DNA from 4 places in the Paenibacillus sp. FSL R5-0887 genome. Region 1 is predicted to be linked to each of the others. Evidence: riboswitches for the same ligand, from Rfam matches in the RefSeq annotation. Region 1 holds a riboswitch; each other region holds the start of a gene.

Region 1 (3,931 bases):
TTCAGGATAACCTCGCCGTCTTTAACATCTTTAAAGAACGCGGGAAGCAGCTTGATTTCTTTAGTGTTATAAGAAGGTGAGAAGGTATTGCCGAATTCCTTAAATGGAGTCCAGTCCTGCGGACCTGCATTGCCACCAGCGGTATACACAGCTTCCATTGTGGCAAGCTGGTTACCATTAAAGGTGGTCGGAATGGCAAAGGATTCAGTCGTGCCTTTTGCATCGCTTAATTTAGCTGTGTCATACACAATGACCTTAAGTCTCCACGCAACACCCTTGTTGAATTTCAGAGTCAGCACGGCATTTTCACCGTATTTTTGGGAAGCTGTGAGCTTTTTGAGTTGGCTGGCTTTGAGGGTAAGCTCCTCACCATTTAAGGTGTAATCTTTACCTTTGGTCAGATACTTTCCGTTGGCACTAATGGTGGTTAGCTTATTGCCGTTCAGGTTTAGCTTAACCTTGGTATCTTTGATTTGTGCACCTTTTTTTAGGTAGACCAAATCGCTTTCGGTGCTGGAGGAACGCTCCTTCAGACCAGACATTAATACATTGTGGAGTTCAGGATCAGACCACTTATAAGTTTTACGGTTGAAATGCTGCCCGTTATCCCAGAGCATGGAAGTCATTTTCTTTTCTTTCAAATAATAAGTCAGATACTCAAAGAATTTAAGCTTCTCGCCCTGTTCAATCACACCCGTGTCTTTATCGAAACCTAATAAACCAAATTCGCCGACGATGACAGGGATGCCTTTAGCTACAAATGTATTGTAAACGTTATCAAAAGTTTGAGTGATATCGTTTTTTGTATCTTTTTCAAACGTGGTGTAGCCGGCAATGTTCACACTAAAAGGCCAGAAGCCATAGAAGTGAACGGTCGCAATAATATTTGGATCGTTCAGAGCCGTAATCGTCTTATAGAGATGATCCATTCTTGTTTGCGTAGGTGAAGACTCTAATGAAGGTAATACAAGTGGGCGGAGGTCGTTTTTCCCACCGGATTTCCGCACGATTTGATAGAAAGAGTTATTAAGTTCAGTAAGCATTTGCTCCATTTTTGCTTCGTCTGTGCTTCCACCATCGGTGAACCGAGGCTCATTTATGCTCTCGAACATCAGCTTATCGGATTTGTCCTTGAAGCGATCGGCAATTTGAGTCCAGGCTGCATCATAACGCGCCAGCGTTTCATCGTGTTTTTCTTCCATATGGCTTACCCATAGCCAGGAATCATGATGGACATTAATCATGACATAAAGCTTGGCGTCCAGTGCCCAGCCGACAACTTCTTCCACACGGTCGAGGTAGGCCTTTTCTAGGGTATAGTCTGGTGCCGCACCCATGTGAGTATCCCAGGTCACAGGAATCCGAATGCTTTTATAGCCTTGAGCGGCGATCTTTTTAATAAGATCTTGGGTCACACGTGGATTGCCCCAGGAGGTTTCATCCTCACCTGTAGCATCTAAAGTATTGCCAAGGTTCCATCCGGGCTGCATTTCGTCTACATAGGATTGGATCTTACTCTTTGGCGCTGCCTTAGCTTGTTGCTCGTCCTTAGTTGCAGCTGCGGCCATGGATGAGAACAGAGAGAGCAGAAGAGCGGTGACAAGTGTCAATGATAAGAAGGATTTCTGGATTCGCGTAGTCATTGAATTCTCCTTTGTGAGATAAATTTAGGATGCTTGGACCTGGCTTTGACGCTGTACTCGGTGGTTAGATGAACACAAACACCTCCAGTTTTATTTTGTAAACGCTTTCTGAATATACCCTAACATAGAATACACTTAGCGAGTACCTTACTAATTTGTGGTAAATTCATATAAGAATTAGTGATTTAAATTAATTTACCCCACAGTTGGATAAAGAAATTATTTGAATAACCCTACTCGTAGAAATTGGTTATTCAATAGGATTATCTCTAGCTGCCCGTTATACAAAAAAGAAATATAACATGACAAAAGCATATATATTAGATATGATGAAGCATGAAAATTTAAAATTAGAAATAGGTGCCAACTATGAATGTTGCGGAAGTACAATCATAGATTGGTTAAATGGAAAGCGGGTGTGAATCCCGCGCGGTCCCGCCGCTGTGAAAGAGGAGTCCTTGCAAAATGCCACTGGGAAACTGGGAAGGCAGCAAGGGTGATGATACTTGAGCCAGAATATCTGCCTTTTTCTGTTACACCATCAAACTCTACGATCGATAGAGAGGTGCTTGAATAGTGTTTGCCAGCTATTATTGTGGTTCACTATCTTAACCTCTTGACGTTTATGTTGAGTGGTTTTTTTGTGGTTATGAGAAAGTTTATTCTGTTTTTTATCATAGGTATGAAGGGAAGGGTTATGGAAAAATGAAGAAAAATAAGTTTTTAGCGTGGTTACTTATTGTAGCTGTATTTATTACGACATTCTCTACAAGTGTAATCCCGGCTCAAGCAGATGGAGCAAGCTCTACCCTTAAAGGGTATGTATCTGTATCCGTGGAGAAATTCACCTTAGGCCAAGGGTATATTAAGGAACCTATTAAAGTTCCGATTTATGAAGGCGATAATGGCGCATCTTTAATAACACGTGCGCTAGGTGATGGGAATTATAGATATTTAGGAAATATAGATAGTGGTTTTTATTTATCAGAAGTTAAAGATAGTGGCAGAAGCGAAGTCAATATTCCACAATATATTTTAGATATGATTTCAGCCGATGGGAATACAGTCGGCACTAAAGCAGACTCAGAGTGGTTAAGTCAGTTTGACTACACCTCCATGTCGGGTTGGATGTATGCAGTAAATAATGTGTTTCCTCCGTTTGGGATGACCGATTATAAGCCTCAAGACGGTGACATCATTCGAACTCAGTTCACCACTTATGGCTATGGTTCTGATCTTGGCGGCTGGGGGGAAATCCCAGTTCAACTTGCCAATAAGGATGCTTTAACTGCGGAAATCGCCGAGATTAACAGTGCCCCTAATAAAGAAACTATTTTGGACAGACCAGTAGTGCAATCGGCAGTTTATGAAGCCTATTCCGTGCTCGAAAACATGGCAAGCTCTCAAATAAGTGTAGATCATGCGCTTGTCGGTCTTAATAATGCATTAGACATAGAACCCCCTGTTATTACAGTAAGTGGCATACAAGATAAACAGGAAGTATCCAATAAAGAAATAAGCTTCAAAGTAGCTGTCACAGACAATGTATATAGTGACATTACTCCAGAAGTGAAGCTGAATGGAGTTACTTTATCACCTGCAAATGGGGAGTACAAAGCTACTCTGAATTCAGGCAGTAATGCAATTACTGTAACGGCTCTTGACGGAGCTGGAAACAAAACAAATGTAACTTATCAGGTTACTTACAAACTGGAAACTACAGTTGCCGTCAAACAACAGTTAGATAAAAACCTTGCTTATATTTTAAATACTGTAAAGAATCCAACGTTTGGAACAGGCAGCGGAGAATGGTCGATCCTTTCTCTGGCACGGGCGAACTATACAGTACCTAACGGTTATTACGATCTTTATTACAACAATGTAGCTACGAAAATAGCATCAACCATTAAAGAGGATGGAAAACTCGACGCCAATAAAAGCACAGAGAATTCCAGAGCAATATTAGGACTTACCTCTATCGGAAAAGATATCACAAATGTTGCGGGATATGATCTGAGAAAAGCACTCGCTGATTATCAATATATCCAAAAGCAAGGCAATAATGGTCCGATTTTTGCTCTGATCGCGTTAGATAGCCATAACTATGAGATTCCTGTAGTTGATGGAGTTACAGAACAGACCACAAGAGAAAAACTAGTTCAGTATATTTTAGATAAAGAGGTTAAAAAAGGTACAGCAGAAGCTGGCGGCTGGGCATTAGGCGTAACCAAAGCCGATGTCGATATGACTGCGATGGCGATGCAAGCTCTTGCACCTTATTATGCAAC
Region 2 (3,931 bases), on a different contig from region 1:
TCAATGGAGATTACATCAGCATCCATAGCCGATATGGAATCGATCATGTCATTGAATTCGCTATAGCACATATGCGTATGAATTTGTGTCGTAGCCTTCACATGGTTCGTAGCAACGCGGAACGACTTCACTGCCCAGTTCAGGTAATGCTCACGGTCTTCTGCCTTAAGCGGAAGTCCTTCACGTATAGCCGGCTCATCCACTTGAATCATTTCGATGCCTGCATCTTCTAGCGCTTTTACTTCATGGCGAAGGGCAAGAGCAATTTGATTGGCTACCTCTTCCCGGCTGAGATCATCACGTACAAATGACCAATTGAGGATAGTTACAGGACCCGTCAACATTCCTTTAACCGGAAGCTTCGTCAACGATTGTGCATAGACACTTTCTTTAACAGTCATAGGCTGTATAAATGCAACATCCGCGTAGATCACCGGTGGCTTAACGCAACGGGAACCGTAGGATTGAACCCAGCCATTACTAGTAAACAAGTATCCGTCCAGCTTTTCTCCGAAAAACTCCACCATATCTGTACGCTCGAACTCACCGTGGACCAGAACATCCAGACCTAGCTTTTCTTGGAAGGTAATTGCATCCGCGATCTGCTCACGAACAAATCCATCATAACGCTCCTGATTCCAGACCCCTTTACGCCATTTCAATCTCGCCTGACGCACTTCTACTGTCTGCGGGAAGCTACCAATTGTAGTGGTTGGCAGAAGTGGAAGCTGCCATTTCTCTTGCTGCACCTTTAAGCGTTCAGCAAAAGGCAAACTGCGTTGGTCCGGCAAAGCTGCAAGTGCAAGCACTTGCTCCGCCACATCCTTACGGCCACGCTCAGGTAGTGCGCGGAATGCTGCAATAGCTTCACGACTAGCGGCCAGCGCTGCTTTAGAAGCTTCTCCTTTATCTGCGAGGGCTGCTCCGAGCAGACTAAGCTCTGCAAGCTTCTCATCGGCAAAAGCTAACGCATTCTTAACTGTCGCCTTCAGCTTCACCTCACCTTGAACGGTGACTGGGACATGCAGCAGACTGCAAGAAGGCTGAAGAATAAGACGATCAAGCGGCACATGAACACTGAGCTTTTCTACCAGTTGCAGCTTAGCGTCTAAATCGGAACGCCAGATGTTCCGTCCATCAATAATTCCGGCACCCAGCCATTTGTCCTTCGGCCAGCCAAGACGTTCGATAGAAGCCAGATTTGCTCCACCATCGTGCACAAAGTCAAGACCCAAGCCTTGAACAGGCAACTCTAGCAGTGCTTCCAACGGTTCAGCAGCTTCAAAATACGTCTGTAAAATAATATTCAAGCCCGGCACGGAGCCGGCAATTTCTGTGTATATCGAGTTAAGCAGTGTTAATTCTTCTTTACTTATGCCTGTAACAATCGCTGGCTCATCGATTTGTACCCAGCTTACCCCTTCTTGCTTCAGTTCCTGTAGCAGTTGAACATAGACTGGAACAAAACGTGCAGCAATCTTGGCGATATCTGCCGCTGCGTAACCTTTGGACAGCTTAAGGAAGGTATACAGACCTAAAAGTACCGGTTTACCTTCAATCCCTGCCTGCGATTTAGCAAAACGATAAGCCGCTAGAGGTTTATTTTCAGTCAGGCGTGGTGTTTGTGTGCCGATCTCTGGAACGATATAGTGATAGTTCGTATTGAACCATTTGGTCATCTCACAGGCAGTAGCCTCAGCATTACCACGGGCCATTGCAAAATAAAGATCAAGCCCGATGTCGCCGCCATCATACGTGTACCGTGGAGGTACAATTCCAAACATAACAGCCGTATCCAACACATGGTCATAAAAAGTAAAATCATTCACCGGAATAAGCTCAATTCCTGCCTCTTGCTGGGTCTTCAAATGCTGCAGCTGAATTGCTGCCATTTCGGAGCGGAATTGCTCCTCATTTATTTTCCCCTGCCAGTAGGCTTCCAGTGTCTTTTTCCACTCGCGGTTCTTTCCGATTCTCGGATATCCAAGATTGCTTACTTTTACTTTATTCATCATCTCGATACACTCCCTCTTCCATCTCTTATTTCAAACTCCAAAGCTACTTGCTTTCCTATAAAAAAGAGCGCCCTTCCCTAAAAAAGTCAAAGGGAAAGACGCCCATGATATACCCATGGTTAACGTCTAACACCTCCCTATCTTCCGTAGGTGAAGCAGTGCTGTTGAAACAGGCAGGTCTCCTGGCTAGCGGCGTCAACATCTTGAACAGTCTTCCCAGCAGTAGTAAATTGCCAGTGACCTCTGTTGCTCGAGATTCTTCCGTTACAGTGGCGGGACCGCATCGGCTTCGAACCGAATTTCCCTATTAAGCCTACCGAATTACTATTTCCCGGTCAGCACCTGTCTCCGATATCATTCATCATTTGAGTGTCTTAATCTGATGTCATCATACGTGAAAGCCCCAGCAATCTGCAATAGATTACTGGGGCTTCTGTTATATCGATTCCTTATAACGGACTTAGAAAAATACGAAATATACTACAGCAGCAAGAATTATACGGTATATAGCAAACGGTAAGAGCTTGATACGATTGATCAGTTTTAAGAAGAATCGCATCGATAACAGCGCAAATAGGAAGGCACTAATAAAGCCTGCGATAAAAAACGGCAATGCATCCATGGTGAAATATTGCCAGTTTTTCATCAGTGACAACAAACTGGCACCTGCCATGATGGGTACTGCCATAATAAACGTAAAATCAGCAGCGGCACGATGGCTCATCCCGAGGAGTACGCCACCAGAAATCGTCGAGCCCGAGCGTGAAAATCCAGGCCATAACGAAAAACACTGTACAAGACCTACACCAAGTGCCTGTTTGTATGTAATCTGATCTACACTCTCAGTTCTGATCTTCTTCGGCCCAAACAGATCGGCAATAATCATTAATACAGCCCCAATCACTAGACCAATTAACACTGTTGAGGTAGAGAATAAATGCTCATCAATATAATCATTAAACAGAACACCTAACACACCTGCAGGCACTAACCCTACCAGAACCTGAGTCAGCTTGAGATGCCCGCCCTGCTCCAACTGCGGTAGCTCCTCTGTTACAGGATCCAACTGCTTACGGCTGAAACGCTTTAAGCCTAACAAATCAATGAACCGATTTCTAAAAATCACAACAACCGCTAATATTGAACCCAGTTGAATAACTACTTTGAAGGTATTTGCCGTATATTGTCCAAATAACTCCTGTGATTTCAGCCACATATCATCAACAATAATCATATGACCCGTGGAGGATACTGGAGCAAATTCGGTTAAACCTTCAACAAGCCCCAAAATAATGGCTTTAATAATCGTTAATAGCTCCATGTGTTTCCCTCCTTTTTAATAGTCATTTCTATTATCAGTCCACTACCCGCTTAGCCCTCAGTGTTCATTCTCCGGCTGCGTTTGCGGAAGTACAGAAACCCAAGAATAACTAATCCACCAGCAATTAGTACATAGACTACATTGGAGTACACGTCCATGTACATAGCAATGTCTTCCCAGGATTCTCCTAAAGCCGCGCCAATAAGCACAAGCAGCAAATTCCATCCCAATGTGCCAATCGTTGTGAAGATCATAAATACTCCAAATTTCATGCCCGACATTCCCGCCGGAATCGAAATCAGACTGCGGACCAGCGGAACCATCCGACAAAACAATACAGTCCAATAGCCATATTTATCAAACCAGGCGTCAGCCTTGTGGATATCTTTTTTAGTGACGCGAATTAGGCCCCCCCAGCGTTCAACCAGTTTCTCTAACCGGCTCACATCCAATAATCGGCCAATATAATAGAGAATTACTGCACCCAGTAGTGAACCAGCCGTGGCAGCAATGATTACACCAAGGATCGTCAAGCTCGTCGTAGTCGTCATAAATCCTCCAAAGGGCAGGATCACTTCTGAAGGAATTGGTGGAA
Region 3 (3,931 bases), 360 kb from region 1:
TGGTTATCTATGAAAATTAATATTACAGCACATTTTAACATTGATATTACTTTATCTCTTCATCTGTTAGCCGTAGCCAGTCTTGCTTATGAACTCAGTTCACTGACGAGCTCGTGAAATTCGAGCGAAAAGTATCTGTACTAAGACACCTTGTGGTGTCTTTTTTATTTTTATAGTAATTACCATCTAACCGATCTGCCCCCGCAAGAGAAAAGCAGCTTATGCTGCTCCTCCTCCACCATTCTTCATTCTGATTGCTGTCAGCTTGCGCCACACCTTCCATCTGCTCGACAGTGACCACTAGTCATACCGTTTTCATTAGCGATTTCGCGCAATGTCTTATCTTCCTTGATACGTTTCTCCAGAAGAACAGGGAACAGCAGGGGCTGTCCATCATATTCGACTTCAGGAAAGATTAGGCCATTCATCAATAAATATCACTCTGGATACTTATTCACATGTTCTCCCCAATCTGCAGGAAGCGGTGCCCCGATGTATCGGAGATTCTATTCTAGGAACCCGAAAAGAAGTGGAGAAAATTGACGAGACACCCACTTTACTCGGATAAAGGGTAGAAGAATGGAAGAAGTCAGGGGGATTTAACGAAAAATGGCACGGTCCCGGAATCCCGGAAAACCGCGCCATTGCGCCATTCTTAGATATGCGGGTGAAGGGAATTGAACCCCCGGCCTACGCATTACGAGTGCGTTGCTCTACCCCTGAGCTACACCAGCTTAACGCTGTTTTTCTGTCAAACAAAAAATATTATACAACTTTCAGCCAGAAACGCAAGCCTATTTCTCCCTGTTTTCCGCCCTCCTAAACTGCTAATCCACCTGTAGCTTACGCTCCACAGACTCTAACTTTCCACGGCTAGTAGAGGGTTTATCGCGGCGGTCGTCTATTTTAAGTGAAGTAGAGACACGTTCTGCACCTGCGGCAAAAGGAGACTCATGCAAAGCTTCTACCGCGGCAAAAATGCGTTGCAGAGGCCCTTCGATGATCGTACCCATAGACGTAAGTTCATAAGTAATCCCTTCTACTGTCTTCAGCACCCGCTGCATATCCGCAACATAGCTGCTAAGACTGGTACTGCCTGTTCCAATTGGAATAACTGTAACTTCAGCGATAGGCATGAGAATACCTCCTCGAAATTTTATAGTAGCTGTCTCCTTCCATTGTAACAATTCCACCGCTCTGTCACAAACTAAGCAAGATTATCCTCCCTTATCTCTTCTATTTCTTCTGATTACTCCAAAATATGACTTTGGGCTAAGAGTATTTTCTCATGAGCAAATTCTAGGGTCATCTGCACTATATTTATGGACTCTTTGTGGCATCTTTTCGGACAATTTATGAATCATTTCGCATCTCCCTGTGGATCAATTGTGGATTACTTATGGACAGCCTGTGGATCATTTGTGGAGTACTTTTGAAGAACCCGCTCCCCGCGCGGGTTTTCTAAAAAACTGTTTACAAACACAACATCTTGGGTTATTTTTATCTAACGACAACAAAATATAGTGGAGACAGGCGCTTTGATCCTTAACCGGATTTAGAGCTTAATAGGGAAGCGCGGTGAGAATCCGCTGCGGTCCCGCCACTGTAACCGGATGGCCTTCTTAAGCTTCTGGGAAGCTTGAGAATCCACATCTCCCGGCAAATGCCACTGAGGGTTAGGAACACCCTTGGGAAGGCGCCGAGAGATCCCACGGAAGCCAGGAGACCTACCTGTTTCGACGACACCAACTATTGATGCCTGCGAGGAACAGGGATGGTGTCCGCATGCGGTCATCTACGTAGAGACCTCTGCAAATATCCGTGTGGATATTTACATAACGCATCGGGCATTTTCTGCCATCCTCGGGTAGGGGATGCTTTTTTTTATGTAATCTGAACAAATATACGACTGCTTATAGCAGTCCAACTTCTTATGGATATATGGATTTGATGATAGATGTTTTTCTTTTATACTGAGAGGAGAGCTGTACAATGACGTTGTTGGAGAGACAATTTAATGGAGTAGAAAATGCACGGGAAGTTCTTTTAGAAGAGCTCATTGATTTAGGCCGGGATATTATCGACAGTCGGGATATGGACCTATTGCGCGAGAATGCCAATTTGAATGGAGAGAGTTTCTCCGGTAAAATGAGCAAGTTCGGCAGTGAATATTCAAAATGGTACGCCCGCAATTTTACGATGCCGCCACAGCTAGTGCAGGCTATTGATGACAATGTCGTCTATGTGCATGATCTGGATCAATACGCGATTGGAACGACGAACTGTATTTTTATCCCGTTTGATAAACTTCTCCGTGAAGGTTTCAATACCGGCAACGGCAGCGTTCGTCCTCCGAACTCAATAATGACAGCTATGTCTCTGGTAGCGATTATTTTCCAATCCCAGCAAAATGCTCAATATGGTGGTGTATCCGCCAATAAACTCGATTACGATCTGGCACCTTATGTAACCAAATCCTTCGCCAAGCTGTTCCGCAAGGGTCTGGATTATTTTGAAGAAGGACAAGCTGACGAATCTTTGGGCGAGATTACGATGAGCCGGACCGATCTGGCGGAGTCATATCCAAGAGCGTTCCGTTTTGCACTAAAGGAAACCGAAATCGAAACCCTGCAAGCGGCTGAAAGTATGGTACATAATCTGAATACCATGTCCAGCCGATCCGGTGGACAAATACCGTTTACCAGCATCAACTACGGTACTTGTACTTCACCAGAAGGTCAGCTTGTGATCAGTTCTCTGCTAACCGCAACTATGAACGGACTTGGCAGCGGAGAAACACCAGTGTTCCCGATTCAAATCTTCAAATGCAAGCAAGGAATCAATCAACAGCAAGGCGATCCTAACTATGAACTGTTCCTAAAAGCAGCTGAATGTTCTGCGCGCAGACTATATCCAAACTTCGCTAATCTGGACGCTCCGCTCAACTTGCAGTATTATGATTCAAGTGATCCTGATACGGAGTTCGCTACAATGGGCTGCCGAACCCGAGTGCTCGGTGACCGTTTTGGGCGTAATCATTGCTCTGGGAAGGGCAACCTTTCCTTTAATACACTAAATCTGGTTCGGCTAGGTCTGGCACACGGCACAGTAACAGGCAGACGTACCGTCGCAGACGAAGCTGGCTTCTATGAAGATCTAAATCATTATATGGATATTGCGCTGGAAGGACTTCTCCATCGCTTCCACATCCAAACCGCACAAAAAGCTAAAGCTTCCGATTTCATGATGCGAGAAGGCGTTTGGGAAGGCGGCGAACATCTTGCACCCGATGACACTGTAGGCGATCTGCTGAAGCATGGCAGTCTGTCTCTTGGCTTCATCGGTATGGCGGAATGTATGAAAGCTATGTACGGCAAACACCATGGCGAGGATATGGAAGTTCATGCCAAGGCGCTGGCTATCGTGCGTCATATGCGGGACTATTGCGATCGGAAAAGTGAGGAACTGGATCTTAACATCACCCTGTTCGCTACTCCAGCAGAAGGTTTGTCCGGTAAATTCACCAAAGTTGACCGCAAGGTACTGGGTTCCATTCCGGGCGTAACCGACCGTGAATATTATACGAACTCTTTTCACATCCCTGTATACTTCGATCTGGGTGCTGCTCAGAAGATCAGCTTGGAAGCTCCTTTCCATGAATACTGCAATGCCGGGGCTATTTCTTATGTCGAATTAAACGGCAATGCCCGCAACAACCCATCGGCTTTTATCAAAATCATTAAATATGCGCTCGAACAACAGGTCAGTTATTTCAGCATTAACCATCCGATTGACCGCTGCTCCAGCTGTGGATACGAAGGCGTAATTGGGACAAACTGTCCTTCCTGCAACGCAAATGAGAATGATGTGCACATCCGCCGTTTGCGCAGAGTTACAGGTTATTTAACCGGCGACTATCAGACCCGCTTTA
Region 4 (3,931 bases), 170 kb from region 1:
AATGTGCCAGATCCGGCGATTATGGAATGCTTTAAAGAGTATTTTGTACTTAAGGATCACAATTACAGGGTCAGAATCGTGGATTATTTCATCAATGGGATGCTTCATAGTGTGGAAGCGGGCCGCAAGGATATTTTGAGTGCTGCTTACGGGATCATTGAGAGTAATGATGAGTTAAGTGCAGCTTACTTCCAGCGCGTGATGTCTGAAACTTATTTCCGTAAGCAGCTACTTGAGCCTTATATGGAATCAAGACTAGCTGCGGCGTCCAGATCTGCGGATATTCTGAGCTTTGTGCTCCATTGGGGGCGGTTCCTGCCAGTGGCGTTAGAGCAGTCTTTTGCTCAAAATGCTGTGAAGGATTATTTGCTAGAAAAGCTCCAGCTGGAGCATGATCCGGTGGCTTCTGTGGCGGAAATTCATGAAATTGTAGATAAGGCAGAAAAAGATCGCCGCAAAGGAACGGGAGTTGCTCCTAGAGCACTCTCCCTAATGCAGGATCTTGCTGCTTCAGCAGATAGATTCTTACTGAACCGCTTATCGCTTTCTGATATGACGCAGGAGGAGCTTCTGGAGGTAGTTTTTTTACGGTATGGTAATGTTGTCGATTGGCAGCCGCCACTGGATAGGATTAGCAAGCAGAAAGAGAATGCGCTGCGTGCCGCTTACCGCTGGTTTGGTGAAGAGAAGCCGAATGAGGAGATTTTTACAGGATTGTCTCCGCAGGAACTAGACGATGTGCAGCTACTGGGTCGTCGTTTGCTAAAAGAGGCGCGTGTTCTGGAACCCTTTGAACGGCTTCCGCTAGCCTTTTACTACACAACTCAGCGTGAAGGGGGTCCGCTGGATTACGATGCGCTTCTGGAGCTGTTAAAGCGTAAAGCCGGTTCCGACAAAGAAATCATCTATCGGTTTTTTGCTTGGTCGCAAGGCAATCCTTTATTTACGGTTTCGAATAAAAAGCTGCAACCGGGTTACCGTAAGGCGATTCTGAAGTATTTCCTGAGCAGTGATCGTGAAGCGTTCAAGAATCGGGAATTCCGAAAGAACTATGTCGCGGCAGCTCGGCCTGCTCTGCAAAATGTGTACAATGAAGCCCGTTCCCAACTGGCTTCCCCGCTGGCGCGCTGGATCAGCCGCAGCCGATTTCGACTCTTAATCTCCGGCTCCATTACGGGTATTCTGGTGATTATTGCAATTATCGTATTCAGTATGCTGCGTCCGGATGATACGAAGACGGCTCTGCCGGGGACAAGCCCTGAGCCGACCCCTGTTCAGAGTGCAGGCAATATGCTGCCTCCAGCTTCAGTATACTTGAAGGATCAGAGCGTCGAAGGAGATAAGGGGAGCAGCATATTGGTGTTCACCTTCGCAAGTGCAGATGACTGTGTGCAGTTTCAACCGACTGAGATTAGTTTAATGTCTTCGTCTACAGAGATAGATAAAAGCTTTAAGGTCGCTGCCACGAATGGCACTTGTCCAGTGCCGTTAACGGATGGGACGGATGAGGGAAACACCGCTGACGAGTCAGATACCGCTGGCACTACTGGAGGAACAGCAGAAGGTGCAGATGCTACTAATGCTGTAGCTGATGCATCTCCGTCTCCTACGCCTTCCTCTGATACTGAGGACAGCACTGGGTTGCCTTCCGCAACAGCTGTGACTGAAGGTGAACAACCTTCCTATCAGGTTGAGGTTACATTGGAGCCTGGAGTGACAATTCTAGAGAAAAGTATGATCAAAGCCGGAAGATTTACACTGATCGTAGATCCCGACCCTAATATTCCACCAGCTTCTGATTCAAGTGCTGAACCCTCCCCGACTGCAAGTCCGGAAGGAACAGCAGAATAACAAGCTTTCTGAACAGCAATACCTACCGGGAGGTGGTATATTGCTGTTCATTTTTTTTGCTGCCCATACTTAGCTTTTCTATAGACATGCTATGTATTAATAGATATGATTATGGATGTCAAAATAAGATACTACATACTGGAAAAGGTGCAGACTCTATCAATCTAGTCGTCTGCTTAAAAGGGAAGTCCGGTGCAAGAGTCCGGCGCGGTCCCGCCACTGTATGTGCGGAGCGTTTCTTCTATAAGCCACTGCCCCGAAGGTAGGGTGGGAAGGTGAAGAACAGCGATGAAGCATTAGCCAGGAGACCTGCCTTTTTCGTGAGCGTTTCTATTCTTCGTGGGGTAAGAATGTGGAACATATACAGATGGACTGTTGGCAGGAAGCAAGCGCCGCAGCCTCAATTTGTAATCTTCCCTGACCGCCCTCCAAAGGGGCGGTCTTTATGTTATGCGTCTTATTCCCGGCAGTACCCATTCTTATACAGAAAGAGGTTAAACAATGAAGAAAATCATGTCTTCCAAGTTTGTAGCACTTGGGCTGGCCTTATTCATGGTCATTTCAATTCTAGGAACATCTCTTGCTCCGGCGGGACAAATATTTGCAGAAGCGAGCGCTGGCGCCGGTCTGGAGGCAACTGCTGCGGAGCGGATTAATGTTGCGGATGCGACTTATGCGGCTGCAGAATATCTCTTGAAAGGTGGCGTGCAATCGGATTGGCAAGCCATTGGATTAGCGCAAGCAGGGTACAAGCTGCCAGCTAGTTACCATTCAGAGCTTGAGAAAAAAGTAAAGGATGCAGCTGGAAATTTCGCCAATGTAACCGATTATGCTCGAATCGTGCTCGCAGTGAGAGCGATTGGTGCAGATCCTACTAGCTTTGCTGGTAACGGAACGACTCCTGGCTATAATCTGATTGAGAAAATTTATAATAACAGCAAGCTCAGTGAACAGACGCTTAATAATCCGGTATATGCTTTACTTGCGCTGGATTCTGGTAAATATAATATCCCAAGTGACGCGAAATGGACGGCGGATAAGCTCCTTACGGAGATTCTCTCCAAACAGAATCCAGATGGGGGCTTTGCACTAACCTCAGGCGCAAGTGAGCCTGATATGACAGCGATAACCTTGACGGCTCTGGCGGCACATAAAAATAATCCCGAAGCCTACTTAGCAGGGCTACAAGCCGTAGCCTGGTTATCCGCAGCTCAAGATAGCCATGGGGGTTACGGTGACAGTGCTGAAAGTAGCGCACAAGCAATCCTTGGACTCACATCCTTCGGAGTTGATCCTAGTGGATTAGAATACACCAAAAACAAAGTGGATCTAATGGAGAACCTGCTTAGCTATCGTCTAGCTGATGGTAGCTTCACCCATAGCCGTGGTGGAAGCAGTAATGTTCTGGCGACAGAGCAAGGGCTTCAGGCGCTGGTTGCCTATAATTTGCTGTATAAAGGAAGCAACAGTAAGCTATACGATTTTTCCAAATCCTCCATTCAGAGCTCACTCATCTACGCTCCAGTAACGATTGAGGGACCACAGGCCACGTTGGCACAAGGGTACGCCTATGCTGGCAACGCACTTGGAGCGTTAGAGAAGCTGGCGCTTCAAACGAACTTGCCGATCACGAATCCTTCGGGCAGTTATGTGACTGGCATCGGAAGTATTGCTGCTGGAAGCTTTGGTGGTTATGACGGATGGATGTATGTTGTATCGCGTGACGGAAAATGGATTAATCCCGATGTAGGCATGAGTGATTTTGTACTTAAAGATTCAGATCAGGTACTGGTTTATTATGCCGGAGACGACACTAAGCTTGTGGATTCCGTTACGCTTTCCAAAGCAAATCTTAAAGAGGGCAATTCTTTTACCGTCACTGTAACTAGTAAGACGTGGAAATGGGACGCTGCTACGAATACTTCCTCTCCTGTAACTGCAAAAGCTGCGGGTGTTCAGGTCCAAATTGGAGCTCACAAGGTAACGACGAATGCTAAAGGTGAGGCCGTATTCTCAGGAAATATGCCCGCAGGTGACTATACACTGACTGTAACTGGCTACCGTGAAGGTAAAGCCCCAA

Evidence for each region. A riboswitch is a leader RNA that binds a small molecule or an ion and turns the genes downstream of it on or off. The one in region 1 is predicted to bind cobalamin.
Region 2: another riboswitch for cobalamin. It lies ahead of metE (5-methyltetrahydropteroyltriglutamate--homocysteine S-methyltransferase); the one in region 1 lies ahead of MKY14_RS23495 (S-layer homology domain-containing protein).
Region 3: another riboswitch for cobalamin. It lies ahead of MKY14_RS25035 (anaerobic ribonucleoside triphosphate reductase); the one in region 1 lies ahead of MKY14_RS23495 (S-layer homology domain-containing protein).
Region 4: another riboswitch for cobalamin. It lies ahead of MKY14_RS22830 (DUF4430 domain-containing protein); the one in region 1 lies ahead of MKY14_RS23495 (S-layer homology domain-containing protein).

The regions. Positions count from the first base shown of each region.
Region 1 is NZ_JBBOCE010000002.1:1,249,655-1,253,585, reverse strand. Features, by position in the region: gene MKY14_RS23500 (cellulase family glycosylhydrolase) at 1-1,643, opposite strand, end outside; cobalamin riboswitch at 1,985-2,185, shown strand; gene MKY14_RS23495 (S-layer homology domain-containing protein) at 2,349-3,931, shown strand, end outside.
Region 2 is NZ_JBBOCE010000001.1:2,867,016-2,870,946, forward strand. Features, by position in the region: gene metE (5-methyltetrahydropteroyltriglutamate--homocysteine S-methyltransferase) at 1-2,015, opposite strand, end outside; cobalamin riboswitch at 2,171-2,376, opposite strand; gene MKY14_RS12960 (undecaprenyl-diphosphate phosphatase) at 2,476-3,336, opposite strand; gene MKY14_RS12965 (DedA family protein) at 3,387-3,931, opposite strand, start outside.
Region 3 is NZ_JBBOCE010000002.1:1,606,315-1,610,245, forward strand. Features, by position in the region: gene MKY14_RS25020 (hypothetical protein) at 261-428, opposite strand; tRNA gene MKY14_RS25025 (tRNA-Thr) at 663-734, opposite strand; gene MKY14_RS25030 (MTH1187 family thiamine-binding protein) at 828-1,136, opposite strand; cobalamin riboswitch at 1,515-1,749, shown strand; gene MKY14_RS25035 (anaerobic ribonucleoside triphosphate reductase) at 1,993-3,931, shown strand, end outside.
Region 4 is NZ_JBBOCE010000002.1:1,081,733-1,085,663, reverse strand. Features, by position in the region: gene MKY14_RS22835 (GAP1-N2 domain-containing protein) at 1-1,851, shown strand, start outside; cobalamin riboswitch at 1,980-2,182, shown strand; gene MKY14_RS22830 (DUF4430 domain-containing protein) at 2,353-3,931, shown strand, end outside.